Regions from separate parts of the Kitasatospora sp. NPDC091335 genome, predicted to be linked through region 1. Evidence: predicted binding sites of a transcription regulator. Region 1 holds the regulator's gene; each other region holds the start of a gene.
The links. The regulator HrcA, encoded in region 1, represses chaperone genes, less so after heat shock. The targets are predictions, from matches to a motif close to TTNGCACTCNGNNNNNCNGAGTGCNAA.

Region 1 (4,720 bases):
GGATTCCTGAAGGCCACCAGCGAGCAGAGCAGCTGCGGCCCGAAGCCGTTCGCCTCCAGCTCGCTGTTGACCGCGTGCAGGTCGTTCACCAGCTCCGGCAGCTCCTCGGGCCGGTGCCGGGCGAGCAGCCAGGAGTAGCCGTAGCCGTCCTTGGAGGCCTCCACGGGGACGCCGCCGCGCTCGGTGTCGGCGTCCAGCAGCGCCCTGACCTGCTGCTCGACCTGGACGAAGGCCGCACCCTCGACGGCCGCGAAGCAGACCGAGCCGAGCCCGGTGGGGGTGAAGCCGGCCCCGGCCTCCAGGGTGAGCGCGGCGGACGGCACGCCGAACAGCTGGTCGAGGTCGGGTTTGACGGGCTTGGTGCGGCCGAACAGGGTGTCCAGGATTCCCACGGCGGTCCTCTCGGGTTCGGGGCTTCAGCGGCCGAGCTGCTCGGAGATCCGCGCCAGCTGCTCCAGCCGCTTCTCCAGGCTCGGATGGGTGGACAGCAACTGCGAGGCGGTCTCCCGGGCGCTCAGCGCGGGGGCGAAGTAGAAGGCGTTGTACGGCTGGGCCTGGCGCAGGTCCTTGCTGGGGATGGCCGCGATCTGCCCGGTGACCTTGGTGAGCGCCGAGGCCAGCGCGCTGGGCCGGCCGGTGAGCTGGGCGGCGGCCCGGTCGGCGGCCAGCTCGCGGTAGCGGGACAGCAGCCTGGTGAGCAGGAAGCTGACGGCGTAGACGACCATCGACACCAGCGGGATGACCAGCGCCACGACGGCCGCGTTCTGGTCGTTGTTGTTGCGCCCGCCGCCCATGAACCCGCCGTACACGGCGATCCGGGTCATCGCCCCGGCGAGCACGCCGAGGAAGCCCGCGATCGTCATCACCGCGACGTCCCGGTGGGCGACGTGCGACAGCTCGTGGGCGAGGACGCCCTCCAGTTCCTCCGGCTCCAGCCGGCGCAGCAGCCCGGTGGTCACGCAGACCACGGCGTTCTGCGGGTTGCGGCCGGTGGCGAAGGCGTTCGGCATGTCGTTGTCGGCGACCGCGACCCGGGGTTTGGGCATGTCGGCCAGCGCGCACAGCCGGTCGACCGTGCCGTGCAGCTGGGGGAACTGTTCGGGGGACACCTGGCGGGCTCCCATCGCCCGTTCGGTGATCTTGTCGCTGAACCAGAACTGGGCCACGAACAGCCCGCCGGAGATCAGGACGATCAGTGGCCACGCGCCGCGCAGCAGCGCGATCAGCAGGCCGGTGAAACCGACGTACAGCAGCCCGATCACGAACATCGTCGCGACCATGCGGCCGGTCAGGCCGCGGTCGGGCGCGAATCGGGTGTGCTGGCCCGAGCTCGACATCGCTTGCTCCTCCGTTCGCCGTCGCTTTCGATGCTGCCACCCGGACGGCCTCCGGGCACCACCCCGGCGCCGGGAGGATCGAACCGCGGGGGCCCCGCGGGCCGTGGCTGGAACTGCGGGGAGGATCACCCCGGCCGGACCGTTCCTGCCGTAGGGCCCGGGCCTTACACTGGCAGGTACGGTTCTGGCACTCGCGTGTTCAGAGTGCCAGGCCGGGGTCTCGGGAAGCGGCCCGCGGCGGCAAGGGACACAGACGGACAACGTGCGAAGACGGAGGTGCGCGCCCCATGGCCGGTGAGGTCCGCCAGCTGGACGAACGCAAGCTCGCCGTGCTCCGCGCGATCGTGCAGGACTACGTGGGCACCGAGGAGCCGGTCGGCTCCAAGGCCCTGGTGGAACGGCACAACCTCGGGGTCTCGCCGGCGACCGTCCGCAACGACATGGCGGCGCTGGAGGAGGAGGGTTACATCCACCAGCCGCACACCAGCGCCGGCCGCATCCCCACCGACAAGGGGTACCGCCTCTTCGTCGACAAGCTCGCCGAGATCAAACCCATGAGCGCCCCCGAGCGCCGGGCCATCCGGCACTTCCTGGACGGCGCCGTCGACCTGGACGACGTGGTCGCCCGCACGGTGCGGCTGCTCGCGCAGCTCACCCGGCAGGTCGCGGTGGTGCAGTACCCCTCGCTGACCCGCTCCACCGTCCGGCACATCGAGCTGGTGGCGCTGGCCCCGGCCAAGGTGATGCTGGTGCTGATCACCAACACCGGCCGGGTCGAGCAGCGGATGGTCGACTGCCCCGGCTCGGTCGGCGAGACGGTGCTGTCGGACCTGCGGACCCGGATCAACGCGAGAGCCGCCGGCCGGCGGCTCCCGGAGGTCCCCGGGATGCTGGAGGAACTGCCGGCGCTGTTCGACCAGGCCGACCGGCCGACCGTCAGCACCGTCCTGGCGACCCTGTTCGAGACGCTCGCCGAACATAACGAGGAGCGGATCATGCTGGCCGGCACGGCCAACCTGACCCGCTTCGGGCACGACTTCCCGCTCACCATCCAGCCGGTGCTGGAGGCACTGGAGGAGCAGGTCATCCTGCTCCGCCTCCTGGGTGAGACCGGGGACGCCGCGATGACGGTCCGGATCGGGCGGGAGAACGCCTACGAGGGGCTGAATTCCACCTCGGTGGTTTCGGTCGGCTACGGTTCGGGCGACGAGAGCGTGGCCAAACTGGGTGTGATCGGTCCGACCCGGATGGACTATCCGGGCACAATGGGGGCGGTGCGAGCGGTGGCGCGGTACGTGGGCCAGATCCTGGCCGAGTCCTAGCAGAGGCCATCGCCGGAAATCCGGCGATGGCGACCAGTCGCAGCACTACTACAGGCGGAACAAGCGGAGCATTTGGTGGCCACGGACTACTACGCGGTACTCGGCGTCCGACGGGATGCGGGGCAGGACGAGATCAAGAAGGCGTTCCGGCGCCTGGCACGCGAACTGCACCCGGACGTCAACCCGGACCCGAAGACGCAGGAGCGGTTCAAGGAGATCAACGCCGCTTACGAGGTGCTCTCCGACCCGCAGAAGCGTCAGGTCTACGACCTCGGCGGGGACCCGCTGTCCCCGGGCGGCGGTGGCGCGGGCGGCTTCGGCGCCGGCGCGGCGGGATTCGGCTTCTCCGACATCATGGACGCCTTCTTCGGCGCCGCGGCGGGCCAGCGCGGCCCGCGCTCGCGCACCCGCCGGGGCCAGGACGCCATGATCCGGCTGGAGATCACCCTGGAGGAGGCCGCCTTCGGCACCACCAAGGAACTCCAGGTCGACACCGCCGTCACCTGCACCACCTGCAGTGGCGAGGGCGCGGCCCCCGGCACCTCGGCGCAGACCTGTGACATGTGCCGGGGCAAGGGCGAGGTCTCCCAGGTCACCCGGTCCTTCCTGGGCCAGGTCATGACCTCCCGCCCCTGCCCGCAGTGCCAGGGCTTCGGCACCGTCGTGCCGACCCCCTGCCCGGAGTGCGCCGGCGACGGCCGGGTGCGCGCCCGCCGCACCCTGACCGTCAAGATCCCGGCCGGTGTCGACAACGGCACCAGGATCCAGCTGGCCGGCGAGGGCGAGGTCGGCCCCGGCGGCGGCCCGGCCGGCGACCTGTACGTCGAGATCGCCGAGACCAGCCACAACATCTTCCAGCGGCGCGGGGACGACCTGCACTGCACCGTCACCATCCCGATGACGGCGGCCTCGCTCGGCACCCAGGTGCCGCTGCAGACCCTGGACGGACTGGAGGAGGTCGACATCAGGCCCGGCACCCAGTCCGGCCAGTCGATCCCGCTGCACGGCAGGGGCATCACCCACCTGCGCGGCGGCGGCCGGGGCGACCTGATAGTGCACGTCGAGGTGAAGACGCCCAGCAAGCTCGACGCCGAGCAGGAGGACCTGCTGCGCCGCCTCGCGGTGCTGCGCGGCGAGGAGCGGCCGTCCGGCCAGTTCGCGCCGGGCCAGCAGGGCCTCTTCTCCCGGCTGAAGGACGCCTTCAACGGCCGGTAGCCGTCGTCCGCGGAGGGGTGCCGGGGGGCCTGCCCCCGGCACCCCTTCCGTGTCCGCCCCCTCCGCCGCAACCCCCTCCCCCTCTCCGCCGCAGGCCCCTCCGGCCGCAGCCCCCTCCTGGAAGGTCCCCGTCATGACCGCGCCCGTCTTCGTCGTCGAGACCGAGCGGATCGCCGCCGCCGTGCCCGGGGCCGTGGTGCGCCTGGACGGCGCGGAGGGGCGGCACGCGGCCGCGGTGAAGCGGCTGGAGCCGGGCGAGGCGGTGACCCTGGCCGACGGGCTGGGACTCGGCGTGGAGGGCACGGTCGCCGAGGTGCTCGGCAAGGACGCGATCGACGTGGCGGTCGCCGCCGTGCGCCGCGAGCCGGAGCCCGCGCCGCGGATCGTCGTCGTCCAGGCCCTGCCCAAGGGCGACCGCGGCGAGCTGGCCGTGGAGACCATGACCGAGGCCGGCGTGGACGTGGTGGTCCCGTGGGCCGCCTCGCGCTGCATCACCCAGTGGAAGGGCGAGCGCGGCGCCAAGGCGCTCGCCAAGTGGCGCTCCACCGCCAGGGAGGCCGGCAAGCAGTCCCGCCGGCTGCGCTTCCCCGAGGTGCGCGAGCCGATGACCACCAGGCAGCTGGCGCCGCTCCTGGCGCGGGCCGCGTTCGCCGCCGTGCTGCACGAGGAGGGCGCCGAGCCGCTGGCGCACGCCGCGCTGCCGGAGACCGGGGACATCGTCCTGGTGGTCGGCCCCGAGGGCGGGGTCTCCCCGGAGGAGCTGGCCGCCTTCGCCGAGGCCGGCGCCAAGCCGTACCGGCTGGGCCCCTCGGTGCTGCGGACCTCCACCGCGGGGGTGGCCGCCGG
Region 2 (4,720 bases), on a different contig from region 1:
ACGACCTGGAGCAGGGCAAGGTCGTCATGGCCGGGGTGTACGGCGGCGAGCTGGTCGGCATCGAGGGCAACTACGACGACGTGAACCGCTTCTGCTCGGAGCTGATCGGTGACTCGGCCGGCGAGGGCTGGGGCTTCGTCAACGTGAACCTGCGGCCGTACTACGGCGAGGGTTCCAAGACGCTGGCGTACGAGATCTGCGAGCAGCTCGGCTGGCGGCTGCCGGAGCAGATCGTGATCCCGATCGCCTCGGGCTCGCAGCTGACGAAGATCGACAAGGGCCTCCAGGAGCTGATCAGGCTCGGCCTGGTCGAGGACCGGCCGTACCGGATCTTCGGCGCCCAGGCCGAGGGCTGCTCGCCGGTGTCGGCCGCGTTCAAGGCCGGCCGGGACGTGATCAAGCCGGTGAAGCCGGACACCATCGCCAAGTCGCTGGCGATCGGCAACCCGGCTGACGGTCCGTACGTGCTGGACATCGCCCGCCGCACCGGTGGCGCGGTGGAGGACGTCACGGACGCGGAGGTCGTGGCGGCGATCCGGCTGCTGGCGCGCACCGAGGGCATCTTCGCCGAGACCGCGGGCGGGGTGACCGTCGGCGTGCTGAAGAAGCTGGTCGAGACCGGGCAGCTGGACCCGGCCAAGGAGACCGTCGCGATCAACACCGGTGACGGCCTGAAGACCCTGGACGCCGTCTCCGACGCCGGGATGACCGCCGTCATCCGCCCGACGCTGGACTCCTTCCGCGCCGCCGGCCTCGCGTCCCTCTGAACCACCCGTCAGGCCCCACCCCCGCAAGGAGAGTCATGAGCGCCAACGTCCGCATCCCCACCATCCTGCGCACCTACACCGGCGGCGCCGCCGAGGTGACCGCCGAGGGTGCCACCCTGGCCGAGGTCATCGCCGACCTGGAGAAGAACCACGCGGGCATCTCGGCCCGCATCCTGGACGACACCGGCAAGCTCCGCCGCTTCGTGAACGTCTACGTGAACGACGACGACGTGCGTTTCGCCGAGGGCCTGGCGACCGAGATCAAGGACGGCGCCGGCGTCTCGATCATCCCGGCGGTGGCCGGCGGCTGCTGAGCCGGCGCGAGCACCCGCGGTCGCCCGCGCGTACGGAATTCCGTTCTCCGTACGCGCGGGCGACCGCTTGCATTCCCGCGGGAATATTTCCGGTTCGAGTCGGAGTAGAGTGTGGCTCGGCTGGGAACAGGGTTTCCCTTTCGGCCCCCGCAGTGCTCGGCCCGGGGAGTCCGGCTGCTGGGCACGGACCGTAAAACATGTCAGGCGGATGTCAGAATTCCCGCAGGCATTTGAGTAATTCGTCCGCTATGTCCGGCGTGGAATGCGGAGATTATTCCGATTCAACCCGTCCTGTCCCCTGCCGCCTTGGCGGAATTACCGGTGGCTGGCCCTGTTGCAGAGGGCGTCGATCCGGATACATTCAGCGGCGGTCGACGCAATCACCCGCTCACCGGAGGCCGTTCGGTGTCCCGTGCGGAGGGTTGCGGCGTGCACGGCTGTGCCCAGGGGGGGTTCCCCGGGCCGGCCTTCAAACCAACCCGGGCCCGCTACCTGCGGGCGCGTGAAGGGCCAGCACAGCACTAGGGGAGTTCGGAATGGCTCAGGGCACCGTCAAGTGGTTCAACGCGGAGAAGGGCTACGGCTTCATCGCGGTCGACGGTGGTGCGGACGTCTTCGTCCACTACAGCGCGATCCAGATGGACGGCTACCGCACCCTCGAGGAGGGCCAGCGGGTCGAGTTCGAGATCTCCCAGGGACAGAAGGGCCCGCAGGCGGACATGGTTCGCGCCGCGGCGGAATGACCCCTTCCGACCCCAGGAGCTCGGCGCGGCCCTACGGCTGGTGACCACTCGCTTCTCGACGGGCCCGTGCGACGCGTGTCGTACGGGCCCGTCGGCGTTCCAGGACGGTCCCGTCGGCGGCTCGCGGATCATCGCCGGGGCTTGCACTCGACCACCCTGAGTGCTAATCATTGGCGTTAGCACTCACAGCGTGAGAGTGACAGCGGACCGGGTCGGTGAGGCCCCCGGGAGCGGTAGGGGAATGGACCCCCGCACACCAGGGCCGTCCGTCGCGGGCACCCCTTGGTCCGAGCAGTCGACCGTGTCCCGGAGGACCACTTCAGATGGCCAAGATCATCGCCTTTGATGAGGAAGCTCGCCGCGGCCTTGAGCGTGGCATGAACCAGCTCGCCGACGCCGTGAAGGTCACGCTCGGCCCCAAGGGCCGCAACGTCGTGCTGGAGAAGAAGTGGGGCGCCCCCACGATCACCAACGACGGTGTCTCCATCGCCAAGGAGATCGAGCTCGAGGACCCGTACGAGAAGATCGGTGCGGAGCTCGTCAAGGAGGTCGCCAAGAAGACGGACGACGTCGCGGGTGACGGCACCACCACCGCCACCGTGCTCGCCCAGGCCCTGGTTCGCGAGGGTCTGCGCAACGTCGCCGCCGGCGCCAACCCGATGGCCCTGAAGCGCGGCATCGAGAAGGCCGTCATCGCCGTCTCGGACCAGCTGCTGGCCCAGGCCAAGGACGTGGAGACCAAGGAGCAGATCGCCTCCACCGCCTCCATCTCCGCCGCTGACACCCAGATCGGCGAGCTGATCGCCGAGGCCATGGACAAGGTCGGCAAGGAAGGCGTCATCACCGTCGAGGAGAGCAACACCTTCGGTCTGGAGCTCGAGCTCACCGAGGGCATGCGCTTCGACAAGGGCTACATCTCGGCCTACTTCGCCACCGACCTGGAGCGCATGGAGACGAGCTTCGAGGACGCCTACATCCTCATCGCCAACTCCAAGATCAGCTCGGTCAAGGACCTGCTGCCGCTGCTGGAGAAGGTCATGCAGGGCGGCAAGTCGCTGGTCATCATCGCCGAGGACGTCGAGGGCGAGGCCCTGTCGACCCTGGTCGTGAACAAGATCCGCGGCACCTTCAAGTCCGTCGCCGTCAAGGCCCCGGGCTTCGGCGACCGCCGCAAGGCCATGCTCGGCGACATCGCCATCCTCACCGGTGGCACCGTGATCTCCGAGGAGGTCGGCCTCAAGCTGGAGAACGCCGGCATCGACCTGCTGGGCCGCGCCCGCAAGGTGGTCATCACCAAGGACGAGACCACCATCATCGATGGTGCCGGTGACGCCGACCAGGTCCAGGGTCGCGTGAACCAGATCCGTGCCGAGATCGAGAACAGCGACTCGGACTACGACCGCGAGAAGCTCCAGGAGCGCCTCGCCAAGCTGGCCGGCGGCGTGGCCGTCATCAAGGCCGGCGCGGCCACCGAGGTGGAGCTCAAGGAGCGCAAGCACCGCATCGAGGACGCCGTCCGCAACGCCAAGGCCGCCGTCGAGGAGGGCATCGTCGCCGGTGGTGGCGTCGCGCTGCTGCAGGCCGGTGTCGCCTTCGACAAGCTGGAGCTGGACGGCGACGAGGCCACCGGTGCCAACATCGTCAAGGTCGCGCTGGAGGCCCCGATCAAGCAGATCGCGACCAACGCCGGCCTGGAGGGTGGCGTCGTGGTGGAGAAGGTGCGCAACCTCCCCGCCGGTCACGGTCTGAACGCCGCCACCAACGAGTACGTCGACCTGGTCGCCGCGGGCATCATCGACCCGGCCAAGGTCACCCGCTCCGCGCTGCAGAACGCCGCCTCCATCGCGGCGCTGTTCCTCACCACCGAGGCCGTCATCGCCGACAAGCCGGAGAAGGCCGCCGCGGCCGCCGGCGGCGGCATGCCGGGCGGTGACATGGACTTCTGATCCTGATCGCTTCGATCGGATCGGCTGGTTCCCCGTCCGCGTGGGCGGTCCCCTTCGGGGGGCCGCCCACGCGGCGTTTCGGCGTTCGGGGGAATCGGGGAGAGGATGGACGGATGGCTGCCGACGACATCGAGACCGCCCTGCACAACGCCCGGGCACTGATCCTGGCCGACCTCACCGCGCGGGACGTGGCGGACGCCGCCGTCGTCTCGCTGGTGGAACAGGCCGTGACGCACCGCCGCTGGTGGCTGGAGCAGTGGCCGGACGGCACCGAGTACGTGCTCGGGCTGGTCGCCCAGGACGTCCAGGACGCGCTGCTGGAGGAGTACGGGCGCTGGCCGCTGTGCGCCGACTGCGCGGCCGAGGGGGACCCGCACGCGCTGGGCGTGGAGCCCGAGCTGGGGCCGGAGCCGCACTGGGTGTGCGGCAAGCGGGGCGCGGTGGTGGCACCGGTGGGCAAGCTGCCGTAGGGCGCTCTAAGGGGTGTCGGACGGGTCCTGGCCGGTCAGCTCCCGGAGTTCGGCCGTCAGGTTGGCGCGCGCGGCCGCCGTGAAGCGCTCGCGGGCGGCGGGGGAGCGGTAGAGGGCGGGCAGGGCCAGCAGCCGGCGCAGGACGGCGGCCCGGCCGGCCGTGAAGTCCGGCGCGGGGACGAAGCCGTACTCCGCGCGGACGGCGGCCGCGTACGCCGCGTACGCCTCGGGGGTGCCGCCGAGGACGGCGAGGTCCGCGTCGCAGAGCACCTCGCCGTCGCGGTCGCCGGGGGCGGGGTCGTGGCCGACGGTGAGCAGGACGAGGCGTTCGACCTCGGCGACCCGTTCGGCGGGCAGTCCGGCGGCGGTCAGCGCGCGGACGGCCAGGGCGGCGCTGCGCTCCTCGTTCTCGGTGCGGTCGGTGCGGTAGACGGCGTCGTGGAACCAGGCCGCCAGGCGGACCGCGTCCGGGTCGGCGGC
Region 3 (4,720 bases), on a different contig from region 1:
ACTGATAGCTGACCGTCGGCACACCGCCCGGACCGGAGGACCGGGCCGGGCCGGCAACGGCCGGAGGCCCGGCCCGCCTCCCGAGGGGAGCGGACCGGGCCTCCGGTCAGGCGGTGGGGCCTCAGTGCGAGTGGCCGTGCGAGTGGCCGTGGCCGCTGTCGGCCTCCTCTTCCTTCTTCTCCACCACGAGGGTCTCGGTGGTGAGGAGCAGGGAGGCGATCGAGGCGGCGTTCTCCAGGGCGGAACGGGTGACCTTGACCGGGTCGATGACGCCGGCCTTCACCAGGTCGCCGTACTCGCCGGTGGCGGCGTTGTAGCCCTGGCCGATCTCCAGCTCGGAGACCTTGGAGGTGATGACGTAGCCCTCCAGGCCGGCGTTCTGGGCGATCCAGCGCAGCGGCTCGTGCAGCGCCTTGCGGACCACGGCGACACCGGTGGCCTCGTCACCCGACAGGCCCAGGCCGTCCTCCAGCACCTTGGCGGCGTGGACCAGGGAGGCCCCGCCACCGGCGACGATGCCCTCCTCGACCGCGGCGCGGGTCGCCGAGATGGCGTCCTCCAGGCGGTGCTTGCGCTCCTTCAGCTCCACCTCGGTGGCGGCGCCGACCTTGATGACGCAGACGCCGCCGGCCAGCTTGGCCAGGCGCTCCTGCAGCTTCTCGCGGTCCCAGTCGGAGTCGGTGGCGGCGATCTCACCCTTGATCTGGGCGACGCGGCCGGCCACGGCCTCGGCGTCACCGGCACCGTCGACGACGGTGGTCTCGTCCTTGGTGATGGTCACGCGGCGGGCGGTGCCCAGCACGTCCAGGCCGACCTGGTCGAGCTTGAGGCCGACCTCCTCGGAGATGACCGTGCCGCCGGTCAGGGTGGCCAGGTCGCCGAGGATCGCCTTGCGGCGGTCGCCGAAGCCCGGGGCCTTGACGGCGACGGCGTTGAAGGTGCCACGGATCTTGTTCACGACCAGGGTCGACAGCGCCTCGCCGTCGACGTCCTCGGCGATGATCAGCAGCGGCTTGGAGGCACCGCCCTGGAGGATCTTCTCCAGCAGCGGCAGCAGCTCCTGGATGGAGGAGATCTTGCCCTGGTTGATCAGGATGTACGGGTCCTCCAGGACCGCCTCCTGCCGCTCCGCGTCGGTGACGAAGTACGGCGACAGGTAGCCCTTGTCGAACTGCATGCCCTCGGTGAAGTCCAGCTCCACGCCGAAGGTGTTCGACTCCTCGACGGTGATGACACCGTCCTTGCCGACCTTGTCGATCGCCTCGGCGATCAGCTCGCCGACCTGGGTGTCCTGCGCGGAGAGGGAGGCGACGGCGGCGACGTCGTCCTTGCCCTCGATCTCGCGGGCGACGGACAGCAGGTGCTCGGAGACGGCGGCGACGGCCTTGTCGATGCCCTTCTTCAGGGCGGCCGGGCCGGCACCGGCGGCGACGTTGCGCAGACCCTCGTTGACCAGGGCCTGGGCCAGCACGGTGGCGGTGGTGGTGCCGTCACCCGCGACGTCGTTGGTCTTGGTGGCGACCTCCTTGACGAGCTGCGCGCCAAGGTTCTCGTACGGGTCGTCCAGCTCGACCTCGCGGGCGATGGTGACACCGTCGTTGGTGATGGTCGGGGCGCCGAACTTCTTGTCGATGACGACGTTGCGGCCCTTGGGGCCGATGGTCACCTTGACGGTGTCGGCCAGCTTGTTGACACCGCGCTCCAGCGAGCGGCGGGCGTCCTCGTCGAACTGCAGGATCTTCGCCATGTTCCCTATTCCCTCGGGGCTGCGGCCGGCCCACCGGCCGCCGAACTACGTGAACCAACAACCACGCCCCGGGCCCCTGTCACTTGGGACACGGATCCGGGGCGGGTCGGAACGACTTACTTCTCGATGCTGCGTTTACTTCTCGATGATGGCGAGAACGTCGCGAGCCGAGAGGACGAGGTACTCCTCGCCCTGGTACTTCACCTCGGTGCCGCCGTACTTCGAGTACAGGACGATGTCACCGACGGCGACGTCGAGCGGCAGACGCTGGCCGTCCTCGAAGCGGCCCGGTCCGACGGCCAGGACGACGCCCTCCTGGGGCTTCTCCTTGGCGGTGTCCGGGATAACCAGGCCGGAGGCCGTGGTGGTCTCGGCGTCGAGCGGCTGGACCACGATGCGGTCCTCGAGCGGCTTGATGGCAACCTTGCTGCTGGTGGTCACGTCCGAGCTCCCCTTCGGAGATTACGGGGTTTTCTAACGGGTAGGGCGATCCTGCGGGCCTGCCGTCGCGGGGGTCAGACACACGTCGTCGCATTAGCACTCTCCCGGTGGGGAGTGCCAAGGACGACCATAGGGCCGGGTTAGCACTCAGTCAACCAGAGTGCCAACGGCGCGCCCTGAGATCCCTGGTTCCGGGATGAGTAGTCGTACTCATGTGCGGCCGGTCCCGGCCCGGACAGACTCCCTGCCATGACTCCGATCCCGGCCCGCATCGGCCCGTCCCGGCTCAAGGACGCGGCCCTCGCCGTACTGTCGCTGCCCCTCCTGGGAGCCGCACTGCCGTTCGTCGCCTTCTTCGTCGTCGCCTCCCTCGGCAACGGCCCCGGCCACGGGGACGACGGGGACGGACTCGGGTGGGCCTTCCTCGGCATCGGGATGCTGGCCGCCCCGGTCGTCGCCCTGGCGGCGGGCCTGGTGGTCGCCTTCCGCAGCCGGCGGTCCGGCTACCGGCTCCTGCCGTTCGCGGCCGCGCTCTCCCCGTTCGCGCTGCCCGTGGTCCTCTCCTCGGGCGTCCTGTGGCGGTGAACCGGCCGCTGCCCGCGAGAATGGCCCCGTGGACACCGAGAACCTCCAGCCCCTGCTGACGCCCGAGGGCCAGGCCCTGCTCGCCGAGCTGCGCGAGTTCACCCCCGAGGAGGAGCTGGCGCTGGCGACCCGGTTGCGCCGGGAGTACCCGGCGGAGCTGGTGTCCGCGGCGTTCGGGCAGGCGCGGCTGCGGCAGCGGGCCCGGGCGAAGTTCGGGGCGGACGCCGACCTGATGTACTTCACGCCCAACGGGGTCGAGCAGTCCACCAGGCGCAGCGTGGCCGAGTGGCGGGCGCAGCGGTTCGCCGGGCTGGGCGTACGGCGGCTGGCGGACCTGTGCTGCGGCATCGGCGGGGACGTGCTGGCGCTGGCCCGGGCGGGCATCGAGGTGCTGGCCGTCGACAAGGACCCGGCGGCCTGCGCGGCCACCGCGGCCAACGCCGCCGCGCTGGGGCTGGCCGAGCTGGTGGAGGTGCGCTGCGCGGACGTCGCCGAGGTGGACGTCACCGGCTACGACGCGGTGTTCACCGACCCGGCCAGGCGCACCTCGCGCGGCCGGGTGTTCGACCCGGAAGCGTACGCCCCGCCGCTCTCCTGGGCGATCGAGGCCGCCCGGCGGACCCCGGTCGGCGCCCTGAAGGTCGCCCCCGGCATCCCGCACGAGGCCGTGCCGCGGGACGCCGAGGCCGAGTGGGTCTCCGACCACGGCGACGTCAAGGAGGCGGTGCTCTGGTTCGGCACCCGGGCCGCGCACCCGCACCGCGCCACCCTGCTGCCGCAGGGCGCCGGCCTGACCGGGGGCGACCTGCCCGACCCGCCGGCCGGCCCGGTCGGGCGCTACCTGTACGAGCCGGACGGCGCGGTGATCCGGGCCCACCTGGTGGCCGAGGTGGCCGGGCAGGTCGGCGGCCGGCTGATCGACCCGAAGATCGCCTACCTGACCTCGGACGAGCTGGTCGCCACCCCGTACGCGCACGCCTTCGAGCTGACCGACGTGCTCCCGTTCGGCATCAAGAAGCTGAAGGCGCTGCTGCGCGAGCGGGCGGTCGGCACGGTGGTGATCAAGAAGCGCGGGATGGCGATCACCCCGGAGGAGCTGCGCCGCCAGCTCAAGCCCTCCGGGCCGAACACCGTCACGGTGATCCTCAGCCGGACCGACCACGGCCCGCTGATGATGCTGGGGCAGCCGGTCTGAGCTACGACGCGGGCGCCTGGATGTAGTCCTCCAGCCGGGCCACCGAGAAGCCCTGCTCCTGGATCCGGGCCAGCAGGTCGCCGAACATCTGGGTCATCGTGGCGCCCTTGAGCTCCTTGGGGCCGCGGAAGTGCGCCAGGATGATGTCGCCGGACTTCAGCTTCTTGTCCCCCGACTGGTACTGCATGTCGTGGATCTGCATCGACTCGCGCCACAGCACCATCGCGCGCGGGCCGCACTGCTGGACCGAGGTGTTGAGCGTCGGGGTGCTGGCGCCGTCGCCGAAGGGCGGCCGGAACAGCAGCGGGGCGGTGCCGTACTGCTGGGTGAGCGCGGACTGCGCGTCGCAGATCTCGGACTTCTGCTTCTCCGCCGGGATCTTGCTCATCACCGGGTGGTCCACGGTGTGGTTCTGGACGTGGTTGCCCAGCGCCTGGAGCGGCTTGAAGTAGCCGTAGTCGTTCTTGACGATGTCCCGGGTCAGGAACATCGAGATCGGCACCTTGAGGTCGGTCAGCATCTCGACGAACTTCGGGTCCTTCTCGGCACCGTCGTCGATGGTGATGAAGACGACCTTGTCGTTCGTCTTCACCTCGCTGAACACCGGTACCGGGCCGGTCCGTTCGAGCTTGACGGGCTTGTCGGCGGGCGGCGCGGGAGCGGGGGCGAGCGGGGTGAGGTTCCACTTGGCCCAGGCCGCCGCGCCGGCGCCGGCCGGGGCGGGGGTGGTCGGGGCGGCGCCGGCCGGCGCG

Region 2: groL (chaperonin GroEL) is a predicted target of HrcA. The motif match lies at 1,965-1,991, and genes of this name have one in related genera.
Region 3: groES (co-chaperone GroES) is a predicted target of HrcA. The motif match lies at 2,329-2,355, and genes of this name have one in related genera.

What each region holds. Positions count from the first base shown of each region.
Region 1 is NZ_JBIVUM010000001.1:149,941-154,660, forward strand. Features, by position in the region: gene ACIQOW_RS00645 (hypothetical protein) at 1-392, opposite strand, end outside; gene htpX (zinc metalloprotease HtpX) at 417-1,337, opposite strand; gene hrcA (heat-inducible transcriptional repressor HrcA) at 1,625-2,659, shown strand; gene dnaJ (molecular chaperone DnaJ) at 2,735-3,874, shown strand; gene ACIQOW_RS00665 (16S rRNA (uracil(1498)-N(3))-methyltransferase) at 4,008-4,720, shown strand, end outside.
Region 2 is NZ_JBIVUM010000013.1:80,043-84,762, forward strand. Features, by position in the region: gene thrC (threonine synthase) at 1-767, shown strand, start outside; gene ACIQOW_RS25535 (MoaD/ThiS family protein) at 803-1,081, shown strand; gene ACIQOW_RS25540 (cold-shock protein) at 1,618-1,824, shown strand; gene groL (chaperonin GroEL) at 2,148-3,770, shown strand; gene ACIQOW_RS25550 (hypothetical protein) at 3,884-4,240, shown strand; gene ACIQOW_RS25555 (hypothetical protein) at 4,247-4,720, opposite strand, start outside.
Region 3 is NZ_JBIVUM010000002.1:6,963-11,682, forward strand. Features, by position in the region: gene groL (chaperonin GroEL) at 122-1,747, opposite strand; gene groES (co-chaperone GroES) at 1,883-2,188, opposite strand; gene ACIQOW_RS04760 (hypothetical protein) at 2,438-2,773, shown strand; gene ACIQOW_RS04765 (SAM-dependent methyltransferase) at 2,802-3,968, shown strand; gene ACIQOW_RS04770 (polysaccharide deacetylase family protein) at 3,970-4,720, opposite strand, start outside.